Regions from separate parts of the Mesorhizobium sp. P160219 genome, predicted to be linked through region 1. Evidence: predicted binding sites of a transcription regulator. Region 1 holds the regulator's gene; each other region holds the start of a gene.

The links. The regulator LexA, encoded in region 1, represses DNA repair genes until DNA is damaged. The targets are predictions, from matches to a motif close to TGTTCNNNNTGTGTTCNG.
Region 2: AC3EMP_RS06120 (putative DNA modification/repair radical SAM protein) is a predicted target of LexA. The motif match lies at 1,618-1,635, and genes of this name have one in related genera.
Region 3: AC3EMP_RS01535 (helicase-related protein) is a predicted target of LexA. The motif match lies at 2,893-2,910, and genes of this name have one in related genera.

What each region holds. Positions count from the first base shown of each region.
Region 1 is NZ_JBYNWG010000001.1:4,351,672-4,356,307, reverse strand. Features, by position in the region: gene kynU (kynureninase) at 1-1,208, opposite strand, end outside; gene AC3EMP_RS21085 (GntR family transcriptional regulator) at 1,376-2,140, shown strand; gene lexA (transcriptional repressor LexA) at 2,346-3,128, shown strand; gene AC3EMP_RS21075 (ComEC/Rec2 family competence protein) at 3,122-4,636, opposite strand, start outside.
Region 2 is NZ_JBYNWG010000001.1:1,215,957-1,220,592, forward strand. Features, by position in the region: gene AC3EMP_RS06115 (glutamine synthetase family protein) at 20-1,405, shown strand; gene AC3EMP_RS06120 (putative DNA modification/repair radical SAM protein) at 1,637-2,872, shown strand; gene AC3EMP_RS06125 (UdgX family uracil-DNA binding protein) at 2,875-4,341, shown strand; gene AC3EMP_RS06130 (glycerate kinase type-2 family protein) at 4,479-4,636, opposite strand, start outside.
Region 3 is NZ_JBYNWG010000001.1:299,714-304,349, reverse strand. Features, by position in the region: gene AC3EMP_RS01535 (helicase-related protein) at 1-2,737, opposite strand, end outside; gene phbB (acetoacetyl-CoA reductase) at 3,432-4,157, opposite strand; gene AC3EMP_RS01525 (acetyl-CoA C-acetyltransferase) at 4,287-4,636, opposite strand, start outside.

The sequences.
Region 1 (4,636 bases):
CAGGCGCCGGTGCGCAAAATATCCTCCAGCGCTTCGACCGCCTGCCAGACATCGCCATAACCGACATAGAGCGGCGTGAAGCCGAAACGGATGGTCGACGGCGCCCGAAAATCGCCGATCACGCCGCGCTCGATCAGCGCCCGCATCACCTGGTAGCCATGCGGGTGGAGGAACGACACCTGGCTGCCGCGCTGGCTGCCGTCGCGCGGGCTTTCGAGTTCAAGGCCGTAGGCGCCGCATCTGGCTTCGACGAGCTGGATAAACAGGTCGGTCAGTGCGATGCTTTTTCTGCGCACCGCCGCCATGTCGACGTCGTTCCAGATATCGAGCGCGCCCTTGAGCGCCCGCATCGACAGCACCGGCTGCGTTCCGCACAGGAAGCGGCGGATGCCGCTGCCGACGGCAAAGCCCTGCTCGAAGGCAAAGGGCCGCGCATGGCCCCACCAGCCGCTGAGCGGCTGCCTGATATCACCATGGTGGCGCTCGGCCGCGTAGATGAAGGCCGGCGAGCCCGGGCCGCCATTGAGGTATTTGTAGGTGCAGCCGACAGCGAAATCGGCATTGGCACGGTCGAGTTCGACCGGCAAGGCGCCGGCGGTGTGGCAGAGGTCCCAGATGATCAGCGCGCCGGCGTCATGTGCCTTGCGCGTCAGCGCCGCCATGTCGCGCAACTGGCCGGATTTGTAGTTTACGTGGTTGACCAGGATGACGGCAACGCTGTCGTCGATCAGCTCCTCGATTGCGGCCGCGTCGACGCCCTCCAGCCGCAGCCGCGTTCCCGGCCGGGTCGAGGCGACGCCTTCGGCCATGTAGAGGTCGGTCGGGAAACTGTCGCCCTCGGCAACGATGGCCGACCGAGCCGGCCGCATGCCGAGCGCGGCGTGCAGCAGCTTGTAGATGTTGATCGAGGTTGTGTCGCAGACCACCGTCTGCCCGTCAGCCGCGCCGATCAGTCGTCCGAGCTGATCTCCCAGTTCCACCGGCATGTTGAACCAGCCAGCGGTGTTCCAGGCGCGAATGAGGTCGTGCGCCCATTCCTGCGTGGCGGCCTGCTGCAATTCGCTGAAGACGGCTGGTGACGCGGCACCCAGCGAATTGCCGTCGAGATAAATTACGCCTTGCGGCAAGACAAAGCGTTCACGCATGGAGCGCAGCGGATCGGCGGCATCCATTGCTTCGATTGCAGCGAGATCGGGTGTCGTGCTCATGATCCGGCGCCCCTCCATGGACAAACGCGCGCGGCGGAGCCTGCCGCCCAAACATGCCGGCGATCTTGAGTGGTCGCCCTTGAACTGTCAAACATTATATATAATTCACCCATTGAAAGGCTTTGATATATAATGATCCGCCGAGCGTTTATGACTGATGGATCACGATGCTGGATGACGAGCAGACCTCGAAGACGGAAGTGGCCTATCGCCTGCTCAGGCGCGATATTCTTGCGACCCGGCTGGCGCCTGCCGCGCCGTTGAAGCTGAGCACGTTGCGCAACACCTACGGCATCGGCTGGACGCCGTTGCGCGAGGCGCTGTCGCGGCTGGAGGCGGAACGGCTTGTGACCGCCATCAGCAACCGCGGGTTTGCGGTCGCTCCCGTCTCTCGGGCGGAGCTCGAGGATCTGGCGCGTGCGCGGCTGGTGGTCGAACTGCCCCTGCTGGTGGAATCGATCGAGAAAGGCGACCGTGAGTGGGAAGACGCGGTCGTTGCCGCCCACTATCGTCTCTCACGGTGCGGGTCTGTTCTCGACGATCCATCGGATGATGCGGTCGACGCGTGGTACGAAAAACACGATGCCTTCCATGCGGCCCTGCTCAGTGCCGCGACATCCAGCTGGCTGCAGCAGTTCAATGCGACGATTTCCGACCAATTGCATCGCCATCACCGCTTTCTGGGTCTGGCCCCGACGCTGCGCGCCGCCGCCGGCCGCACGGATGGACACCGGAAGGCCGTGGCGGCCCTGCGCGACGCCGTGGCGATCGAACACCATACCGCCCTGATGGAAGCGGCCCTCGATCGCGACGTCGAACGTGCGAAAACTCTGATGACCGCTCACATCGGCTACACGCTGCAGGTCTATGCCCAGAGCGAACCCGGCGCGGATGCTGCGCAGCCCCGTCCGAAAAGGAAGCGGCGATCGTAGCCGACGACGCAGGGCACTTTGTCTTCGTTTCACCCCGTTGCTGGCAACTGGGCGCAGGCGGCGCTCGCAGCGCCGAACGTTACGCTGAACAAAACGTCAACACATTCATTAAACTTTAAAAGGTTGCGGAACACAACTGGAACAGATAGTGTTTGTTCTGGGTTTGTTTTTTCTGATTCTGGTTTCAGAACCCTTGGGGGCCGCGATGCTGACGCGCAAACAACATGAGCTTCTGATGTTCATCCATGAACGCCTGAAGGAGAGCGGAATCCCGCCGTCCTTCGACGAGATGAAGGAAGCGCTCGACCTCGCCTCCAAGTCCGGCATCCACCGCCTGATCACGGCGCTTGAGGAGCGCGGTTTCATTCGCCGGCTGCCGAACCGGGCGCGCGCGCTGGAAGTGCTGCGGCTGCCCGACTCGATCGCACCAGGCCTCAATGCGGCGAGGAAGTTTTCGCCGAGCGTCATTCAGGGCAGTCTTGGTCAAACCGGCCAAGGGCAAGGCGGCCAAGGACAAGGCGCGTTGGGCCAAGGCGGTCTCGGCCGCCAGATCAAGCCGGGCTCGCCGTCGCGTTCGATGTCGGCCGGCAATGACGATGCCGTTTCCGCGATTTCAATCCCGGTTATGGGACGCATCGCCGCCGGCGTGCCGATCGACGCCATCCAGCATCAGACCCATTCGATCTCGGTGCCGCCCGATATGATCATGGGCGGCGAACACTACGCGCTCGAGGTCAAGGGCGATTCGATGATCGAGGCCGGCATTTTCGATGGCGACACGGTCATCATCCGCAATGCCGACACAGCCAGCCCCGGCGAGATCGTGGTGGCGTTGGTCGACGATGAGGAAGCGACCCTGAAACGCTTCCGCCGCAAGGGCGCCTCGATCGCCCTGGAAGCCGCCAACCCGGCCTACGAGACCCGCATTTTTGGACCGGACAGGGTGAAGGTGCAGGGCAAGCTTGTCGGATTGATCCGGCGCTACTGAGCCGGCTTGGGTTTGTACTTTTCACGCTGGTTGTAAGGCGGCAGGCCGCGCGCTTCGCGGGAGAAGCGGCGTTGCTCGTGCCAGGGGCGATACGGCTTGTCGACGGCGAAGCGGATGGTTGGCGCTGCAGCTGCCGATTGCGGATCGAAGAAGACGGCGGCGCTGCCGTCGCGGGCCAGCTGTTTCTTCGTCACGACCAGCACCAGCGGGTCGCGGCACGGATTGTAGGCGGTGGCGTCATCGATGACGATCAGGCTCGCGAAGGCACAGGCCGGCCGCGCCGTCTTGCGGTCTTTCGCAAGCGCTACAATGGCTCCGGAAGGGTGCCGGGCGATACAGAGATCGCCGGTGCAATAGAAGGGCGAGCCGGGCGGCAGATCGAGCGGATCGAGATCGAACCGCGTATCTGTTGACTCGAAAATCTCAGGTGGGATAATGGTTTCGGCCCGCAGCGCCCGTTTCCAATTGTCCGTGGTGAATTCGTTGGAGCGTTCGCGGTTGAGGGCGAGTTCGCCGCCACCGATCGGCATGGCCACCAGATGCGCATCCTCGGATATGAGCACGTCGGGCGTAAGCACCTGCGGCACCGTCAACAGGCCGGCCAGCGCGAAAGGCACGGCCGCCAACCTGAGCCAGGTGGTGGCCATGGTGGCGATGACGAGGGCGACCGCCACCAACAGCACCGAGCGGATGGAGATCAGCCCGACGGCGTCGACCGGCGAGCGCTCGGAAATCCAGGCCGATATAGCGATCATCGCCATCAGACCCTTGCCCATCACATAGAGGAACGGCCCGTCGGCGCCGAACGGCATCGCCAGTGCGCTGAGCACGGCAAAAGGCATGACGATCAACGAAACAATCGGCATCACGGCCAGATTGGCGATCAGGCTGAGCGGCGACACACGCTGAAAATGCCAGATGGCGAACAGCAAGGTTGCACTGCCGGCGATGATCGAGGTCATGGCGAGGCCGCCCATGGCCAGCGCGAATTTTCGCGACAGGAAGCCGACGAAGGAGCGCTTTGCCGGCGGCGTTCTCACCTTGTCGGCGCGGTAATCGGCCCAGCCGGCATAGGCGCCGACAAGGGCGGCGGTGGCAGCAAACGACATCTGGAAGCTGGGACCGACCACCTCGTGCGGCGACACCAGGATGACGGCAATGGCGGAGATCGCCAGATTGCGCATGGTGAGTGCGGCGCGATCAAACAGCACGGCGACAAGCATGACCGCCAGCATGATGAAGCTGCGCTCGGCGGCAACCACGACGCCTGAAATGACGAGATAGGCGGCGATGGAGACGAGTGCTGCCACTGCTGCATATTTCTTGACTGGGCGGCGCGAAGAGAAATCGGGAAACAGCGCAAAGGCGCCACGCAGCAACGCCATGATGGTGCCGGCAACCAGCGCCATGTGCAGGCCGGAGATGGAGATGATGTGGTAGATGCCGGTGCGCCGCATCGCTTCGTTGACCTCGTCCGGGATGCCGGCGCGCACCCCGACAATCAACGC
Region 2 (4,636 bases), 3.1 Mb from region 1:
AAACTCGAGTACACTAATCATGACTTCACCTTCGGGCTCGACGCCCGCCGAGGCGCAAGCCTTTCTCGACGCCCATCCCGAAATCGAAGCCTTCGACATCGTCTTGACCGACGCCAACGGGGTCGGCCGCGGCAAGATCGTGCGCCGGCATGAGCTGAAAAGCATCTTCGAGGGCGGCCGCCACATGCCGATCTCGATCCTCGGCCTCGACATCACCGGGGAGGATGTGCACGAAACCGGGCTGATCTGGACGACTGGAGACGGCGATCTCAGGGCATGGCCGATCCCCGGCACGCTGGTGCCGCTTTACGGCACGAACCCGCCGCGCGGCCAGTTGCTGATGGCGATGTACCATCTCGAGGGACAGCCTATGTCGTCGGACCCACGGCTGGCGCTGGCCAGGCAGGTCGACATCTTGGCGGCCAAGGGCCTCTATCCCGCCGGCGCCTTCGAACTCGAATTTTTCCTGCTTGCCAATGAGCGTGACGCCGACGGCAAGGTAAAGCCGGCGGACGCCGTGCTCGACGGCCGCCGCTCGGCCAAGACGGAAGTCTATTCCGTCGACCATCTGCACGGCATGGAGCCGCTGTTTTCCGACATCTATGCCGCGGCTAAGGCGCAAGGCATTCCGGCCGAAACGGTGATTTCCGAATACGCGCCCGGCCAGTACGAGCTGACGCTGAATTACCGCAAGGATGTCATGCGGGCGGCCGACGACCTCGTCATGTTGAAGCGGCTGGTGCGGGCGCAGGCGCGCCGCCATGGTGTTACCGCCTGCTTCATGGCCAAGCCGATCGAAAAATATGCCGGCTCCGGCATGCATTTCCATGTTTCGCTGCAGGACAAGAACGGCCGCAACGTTTTTGCCGAAGCAGGCGGCGAAAGCTGGTCGCTGCCGCTGCTGCAGGGGCTCGGCGGGCTGATCCAGACCATGGCCGAATCGATGCTGGTGTTTGCGCCGCACGCCAATTCCTGGCGGCGCTTCGTCTCGCAGTCCTATGCGCCGGTGGCGCCGACCTGGGGCGTCAACAACCGTTCGGTGGCGCTGCGCGTGCCGGCCGGCGACGCCAAGAATCGGCGCATCGAGCACCGGCCGTCGGGCGTCGACGCCAATCCCTACCTGATCGCGGCAACGGTGCTGGCCGGCATCATCAAGGGTCTGGACGAAGGCCTCGACCCCGGCCCTGAAACCACTGGGAATGGCTATGAAGCCGCTGTCACGCGCACGACCATGCCGGTCGACTGGCGCGCCGCGATCGAGGCGGCGCGGGCCTCGAGCTTCCTGAAAGAGGCGCTTGGCGAGGATCTGCATCGCACCTTCGTGGCGATCAAGCAGTCGGAGTATCTGCGCGTCGCGCGTACGGTGAGCGAGCTGGACTACCACCTCTACCTGCACGAGGTCTGAGAGACCGTTTCGAAATTCTACTCCGGCGGCCATCGATGGTGGTTTCTGCGCTTCCGATGCTCACGGACCAAATGTCCGCTGCGCTTCGGTTCTCGAAACCACCACCATATGACTCGCCAGAGCGAATTTCGAAACGGTCTCTGATTGCCCTGACGGCGGGCGGCGATCACTTTTTCGCCGCCTGCATCAAATGAGGTGGCGCTGCAGCCTTCAAGAACATATCATGAACGGATGAGCGCGCCCACCGTCCGTGAAAAGCTGGCAATCCTGTCTGACGCCGCCAAATACGACGCCTCCTGTGCTTCGTCCGGCTCGGCGAAGAAGGATTCGCTCCAATCCGGCGGTATCGGCTCCACAGAAGGCATGGGCATCTGCCATTCCTACGCGCCGGATGGCCGCTGCATTTCGCTCCTGAAAATCCTGCTCACCAATTTCTGCATTTACGATTGCAGCTACTGCATCAACCGCTCGTCATCGAATGTGCGCCGCGCCCGCTTTAGCATCGACGAGGTGGTGAAGCTGACCATGGACTTTTATCGGCGCAACTACATCGAAGGCCTGTTCCTGTCCTCCGGCGTCATCCGTTCGCCCGACGAGACCATGGCCGAAATGGTGGAAGTGGCGCGGCGGCTGCGGCTGGACGAAAAATTCTCCGGCTATATTCATCTGAAGACCATTCCGGAAAGCTCGGCCGAACTGGTCGAGCAGGCCGGGCTCTACGCCGATCGGCTGTCTATCAACGTCGAACTGCCGACCGATGAGGGCGTCAAGAAACTGGCGCCGGAGAAGAAGCCGGAAACGATCCGGCTTTCCATGGCGAACCTGCGCCGGAAGATGGAGGAAAAGGCCGAGCCGACGCTGAGGACCAAGAAGCGCGAACGCTTTGCGCCCGGAGGTCAGTCGACGCAGATGATTGTCGGCGCCGACAAAACATCCGACGACGGCATTTTGCACACCAGCGCGCGGCTCTATGGCAGCTATCACCTGCGGCGCGTCTATTATTCCGCCTTCAGCCCAATCCCGGATTCGTCATCGTCGCTGCCGCTGCAAAAACCGCCGCTGATGCGCGAGCACCGGCTCTATCAGGCCGACTGGCTGATGCGTTTCTACGGCTTTTCGCAGCCGGAAATCCTCGCCGGCAGCAGCGACGGCATGCTCGATCTCGCCATTGACCCCAAGCTCGCCTGGGCTTTGCGCAATCGGGCGAGGTTTCCCGTCGACATCAACCGCGCCGATCGGGAAGCGCTGCTGCGGGTTCCGGGTCTGGGCACCAAGGTGGTGGCGAAGATCCTTGAAACCCGCCGCCACCGACGTATGCGGCTGGAAGATGTCGGACGGATCTGCCATTCGATCGCCAAGCTGAGGCCCTTCATCATCGCCGAAGGCTGGTCGCCGGGCGGACTCACCGACAAGACAGGCCTGCGCGATACGATCGTAAAGTCCTGCGAACAACTGTCGCTGTTTTGACCATGCAGCCGGCCCAGCTCGACCTTGCCCGATACACCGTCCGGCTAGCGAGCCAGACCGATTTCGCCGGTTGGCGCGATGCGGCACGGCGTCTGGCGCTGAATGAGGTCCGGCCTGAGGATATTAGTTGGGGTGTCGGGTCCGACGCCAATGATCCTCAAGATGCCTTGCCGGCGGTGCCAGAGGGCGCGCAGCTTACCGTCCCGCGCGAGTTCATCGCCCATGCAGAAACTGCCTTCTGCCACTCCGACCCCGGCCGGTTTGCCTTTCTCTACCGGATGCTTTGGCGCCTTCGCACCGAGCCGAAACTGCTGGCGATCGCATCCGATCCCGACACCAGGCGGCTCGAAGCCATGGAAAAGGCGGTGCGGCGCGACAGCCATAAGATGCATGCCTTCGTACGCTTCCGGAAGATCGGCGACGGCGAGAACGAGCGCTACGTCGCCTGGTTCGAGCCGGAGCATTTCATTGTCGAGCGCAACGCGGATTTCTTCGTCCGGCGGTTCACCGGCATGCGCTGGACCATCCTGACGCCCTATGCCTCCGCCGACTGGAACGGCGAAAGGCTGGCGATCGGGCCGGGTGCGGCCAAGGGCGATGCACCCGATCAGGACGACACCGAGGCGTTGTGGCTGACCTATTTCGAAAACATCTTCAACCCGGCGCGGCTCAAGGTGAAGGCGATGCAGAAGGAGATGCCGAAGAAATATTGGCGGAACCTTCCCGAGGCCTCGCTCATTCCAGATCTGATCGCAGGAGCGGACGAGGCCGCCAGGGATATGATTGCCAGACTGCCGACAATGCCGGCGCCGCACCACGCCAAGCTGCAGGCGAAACATTGGCCGAAGCGCGAGCCGGCCGAGGCGCCGGACGATGACGCCAACACCATTTCCGAGCTACGCGAAGCCGCGAAAGGCTGCCGCCGCTGCCCGTTGTGGCGCGACGCGACACAGACCGTGTTCGGCGAGGGGCCGGATGACGCCAAAGTGGTCTTCGTCGGCGAACAACCTGGCGATCAGGAAGATCTCGCCGGCAAACCTTTTATCGGGCCAGCGGGCAAAGTGTTCGATGCAATTCTCGATGACGCAGGCGTCGACCGGCAAAAAGTCTACGTCACCAACGCCGTCAAGCACTTCAAGTTCGAGCCGCGCGGCAAGCGCCGCATCCACTCGAAGCCAAATACCGGCGAAGTCCAGGCCTGCCGCTGGTGGATCGGCCGGGAGCTTGAGCTGATCAAGCCGGACCTCGCCGTGGCGCTTGGGGCAACGGCGGCGTTGTCGCTGCTGGGCAAGGCCATTGCCGTGACGAAAATGCGCGGCCAGTTGATCGAACGCGAGGATGGCTTGCGCGTGTTCATCACCATCCACCCGTCCTTTATCCTGCGCATTCACGAGCCGACGGACAAGGAGGCTGAGCGCGAGCGGTTCCTAAAGGATATGAAAGAGGTGAAGCGGCTGATGGGGTCGTGAGATGAGCGAAAGCCTCAGCGACATCGTCATCCGCGGGCGAACAAGGAGCTTCGCTCCTGCTTCGCCCAGGGATGACGAAGCTGAGTGGCTTCACGGTCGTGAATCCAACGTTGGAAACTTCGGCCGCCACGGCCGAATTAACTGATCAGGATTGCCCTCAGATCATTCACATTCGTACCCGTCGGCCCCGGCACGAACAGATCGCCGATCGCGTTGAACGCCGTCCAGGCATTGTTGCCGGCCAGCATCGCCTTGGCGCCGACGCCGGCGGCACGCATGCGCGAGACGGTCGAGC
Region 3 (4,636 bases), 4.1 Mb from region 1:
CAGTTGGCTCCGAACCCTCGGGAGGTGCGCCCGGCTGAGCGTCCGCAGCAACAGCCTCCGCTGCGGCTTCGGCGACGGGCTGCTCAGCCGCAGGCTCAGCGGCGGCAACCGCATCCGGCTCCGATCCAACGGCCGGCGCTTCAGCGACAGCTTCTCTTGCAGCGGCTTCCGCCGCCTTGGCCTGTTCGGCTTTTGCAGCCGCGTCCGCAGCCAGTTTTGCCGCAGCCGCTTCCCGCGCGGCATTGTCCTGCGCTTCGAGCCGCGCCTTCACCTCTGCCGGTGGTTTCGGCTCGGCGCGATAGCCGAGGCCCTTCAGAATCTCTTCCATGTCGTCGGCGGTGGCGCCGAGGATGGACATCATCGGCGGCGTCACCATGAAGGACTGGCCGTCATAGGCGCCGTCCGGGCGCTGTCCCAGACCGGGCTTCCAGTTGGTCGCAGGCCGGATCAGGTCGGCCAGCCGTTCCAGAATGTCGATGCGCACGGCGCGGCGGCCGAGATTGCGGTAGCCGGCAAGCTTGTAGAAGCTCTTGTCGAAAGCAGGATCGATGACCACCGAGGTGCGGCCGGAAGCCAGTGCGTGCACCACGTCGCCAAAGCCCGGCTTGTCCTTGCCGTCGTTCTTCAGCGCCCACAACAGCGTAATCAGTCCGGCGGGCGCCGGCTTGATCAGCGCCGGCACGAAGACGTGGTAGGCGCCGAAGCGCACACCGAGCCGACGCAAGGCGGCGCGACCCTCCTGGTCGAGCGACTTCATTTCCTCGGCGATGTCGCGGCGGTTGATGAGGCCGAAATGCTCGACGAGCTGGAAGGCGATGCCACGGCCGATGCCGGCGATCTGCTCGGCATTCTTCAAGTCGACCAGCGGCTTCAGCAGCGACTCGATCTGGAAATTGACGAAACGCTCGGCGCGCGCGGCGACCTTGTCTCGGGCGGGGCCGGTCAACTGCTCGTCGGCCAAAAGCACCAGGCGCGGCTTCAGCGCGTCCTCGCCGGCAACCAGCGTGCCGATCGGCGCGCCGATCCAGCGCAGCGTGCCGTCGGAGCCGAGCGCAAGGTCGCCATTGGCGCAGGCGCCGAAGCGTTCGGCACGCGCCTCGAACTCGGCGGCCAGCGCTTTTTGCGCTGCCGTACGCACGGCCTTGGCGTCTTCGCCGCCGGCGCTCTGGTCGGCGGTGAAGCGGAACCCTTGCAACTCGCCGACATGATGGCCTTCGACAAGGACGGTTCCGGTAGGACTGATTTCGGCTTCAGGCATTGTATTTTCTCTAAGGCGCCGCATGAGGACGGAAGTCCTGCGGTCTACAAACCGTTTCGTCAACCGCTCATGCAGCGCATCCGACAATCTGTCTTCGATTTCGCGCGTCTTTTCCCGCCAGTGTGCCTGATCGGCCAGCCAGCCCGGCCGGTTGGACACGAATGTCCAGGTGCGGATCTGCGCAATGCGGTGCGACAGCGTGTCGATGTCCCCCTCGGTCGTATCGGCGCGGCGCACCTGCTCGGCCATGTAGTTCTCGTCGACATGGCCGTGTTTGGCGAGGTCGGTGTAGATAGAAGCGATCAGGTCGGAGTGCTGGGCCGGCGCGATCTTGCGGTAGTCCGGCAACGCGCAGGCTTCCCACAGCAGCGCCACGCGCTTGGCATTGGTAGCCAGCGCGCGGATGTCCTCGTCGCGGGAGAGATGTTCGAGCGCCTGCGCATCGACCGCCGGCAGCGCGCGCGTCAGGCCTTCGACCGGCGCGTTGGTTTCGATCGAGCGCTTCAGCGCGTCGAGGCTGGCGAAGTCGAAATGCGCGGTGCGCCATTGCAGCACCTTCACCGGATCGAACTCGTGCCCCTCGATGCGCTTGACCAGTTCCTCGTCCAGCGGATCGACCTGGCCGGTGACGCCGAAGGTGCCGTCGCGCAGATGCCGGCCGGCGCGGCCGGCGATCTGGCCGAGCTCGGCCGCCGTCAGGTTGCGGTATTGGTAGCCGTCGAATTTGCGGTTCTGGGCGAAGGCGACATGATCGAGATCAAGGTTGAGGCCCATGCCGATGGCGTCGGTGGCGACGAGATAGTCGACGTCGCCTGCCTGGAACATTGCCACCTGGGCGTTGCGGGTGCGGGGCGACAGCGCGCCGAGCACGACCGCCGCTCCTCCTTGCTGGCGGCGGATCAGCTCAGCGATGGCATAGACCTCGTCGGCGGAGAAGGCGACGATGGCCGTACGCCGCGGCAGGCGGGTCAATTTCTTCGAACCGGCATAGGCCAGGTGCGACAGGCGAGGGCGCGTCACCACCGAGACGCCTCTCAGCAGCTTTTGCAGGATGCCATGCATGGTGGCCGCGCCGAGCAGCAGCGTTTCCTGGCGGCCGCGTAGGTGCAGGATACGGTCGGTGAAGATGTGGCCGCGCTCGAGGTCGCCGGCGAGCTGCACCTCGTCGATGGCGACGAAGGCAACGTCGGTCTCGCGCGGCATGGCTTCGACGGTGCAGACCGAATATTTCGCGCCGGGCGGCTGGATTTTTTCCTCGCCGGTGATGAGCGCCACCTTGTGGGCGCCGACCTTTTCGCAGACGCGGGCATAGACCTCGCGCGCCAGAAGGCGGAGCGGCAGGCCGATAATGCCGCTCTCATGCGCCACCATGCGCTCGATGGCGAGATGGGTCTTGCCGGTGTTGGTCGGACCCAGCACGGCAGTCACGTCGCGGCCCGACAGGATCAGCGGCTCGGTGTGTTTCGGCTGGATGTTCATCGGCCTGGAGATGAGGCTTTCTGCATCGTGTTGTCGGGAGCGCGCCTCGCGTGGCGCGTATGACAGGCGACACATAGGGATTTCAGGCGCGAAGCGAAAGCGGAATGTTCCGGCCGGCAATCCCACGGTTCGTCTTTGAGGTCTCAATTAACAGTTGGAACGAGTCTGGAACGAATCGGCGACGAATCAGTGACTCCGGTAGATTCAGCTTTTGTTCACGGCTACATGTGGATTTTGCGAGCCTGAGTCTCACCATATGCTGAATCGCGGAAACTGGCCCGATTCCTGCAAGGCGACCATTGGCGTTAACCTTTGCCGGCGGGGCATCGTCGTGATCCGATACGCCTCGGCCAACATTATGAAATTGTTGAATTTTCTTAATCGGCCTTAACCATTTGCCGGTGATTTTCGGCCTTGGTCGTTAACGTTGCGCTCAAAGCCGGAACGAATCGGCTATGAATCAGCGATGGCGGGATTTTCCTGGTTTGTTCACCCCAACATGTTGTGTTATCCACAGCTTGTCCACCGAGAATTCACAGCTTGCGAACCGGGTTTTGCACAGGGCGCCTGGAAATCGTTAATCTTTGCGTGCCGGAACGGGTCAATGTCTAGCGCGCAGCCCGGGAACATCGCCGGCCGGCGATGAAAAAACGGGCCATAAGCCGGCCCGTCCTACCGGGCGAAATGCTGTCGTTCAGGCGAAATACTGGCCGCCATTGGCTGTGATGGTCGAACCGGTGATGAAGCCGGCGTCTTCGGAAGCGAGGAAGACGACGCAACGCGCGATCTCTTCCGGTTCGCCGAGGCGGCCGACCGGAATCTGCGGGATGATGCGTTCATTCAGCACCTTCTCGTCGATCGCCTTGACCATCTCGGTGGCGATGTAGCCGGGGCAGATGACATTGACTGTGATGCCCGCGCGCGCGCCCTCCTGCGCCAGCGCCTTCGAGAAGCCGATGTCGCCGGCCTTTGCGGCGGAATAGTTGACCTGGCCGGCCTGGCCTTTCTGGCCGTTGATGGAGGAAATGGTGATGACGCGGCCGAATTTGCGGTCGCGCATGCCGCCCCACAGCGGATGCGTCATGTTGAAGACCCCAGACAGATTGGTGTCGATGACTTCCTTCCACTGCTCGCGCGTCAGCTTGTGGAACATGGCGTCGCGGGTAATGCCGGCATTGTTGACCAGCACCGAGACCGGGCCGAGATCGGCCTCGACCTGTTTGATTCCGGCGGCACAGGCGTCGTAGTCGGCGACCGACCATTTGTAGGCCTTGATGCCGGTTTGTGCGCTGAACTTCCCCGCTGCCTCGTCATTGCCGGCATAGTTGGCGGCAACGGTGTAACCGGCATTCTTCAGGCCGATCGATATGGCGGCGCCGATGCCGCGCGATCCACCGGTGACGAGCGCTACTTTGGTCATTGAAAGTTCTTCCTCCCTTTGGTCGGAAGAAGGGAATAGGGAGTAGGGAATAGCGAGTAGGGATCGATATCCCGCCGCGCTGCTCCTTCTTCCCTATTCACTACTCCCTATTCACTACTCACTTCTTGTTCACAGCGCTTCCACGCACAGAGCGACGCCCATGCCGCCGCCGATGCACAGCGTGGCAAGGCCCTTCTTGGCGCCGCGGCGGCGCATCTCGAAAACCAGCGTGTTGAAGACGCGGGCGCCCGACGCGCCGATCGGATGGCCGATGGCGATGGCGCCGCCATTGACGTTGACGATCGACGTATCCCAGCCCATGCCCTTGTTGACGGCGCAGGCCTGCGCGGCGAAGGCTTCATTGGCCTCGACAAGGTCGAGGTCCTTGACCGACCAGCCGGCCTTCTCGAGCGCCCGCTTCGAGGCGGGAATAGGTCCGGTTCCCATGATCGCCGGATCGACGCCGGCCGTCGCCCAGG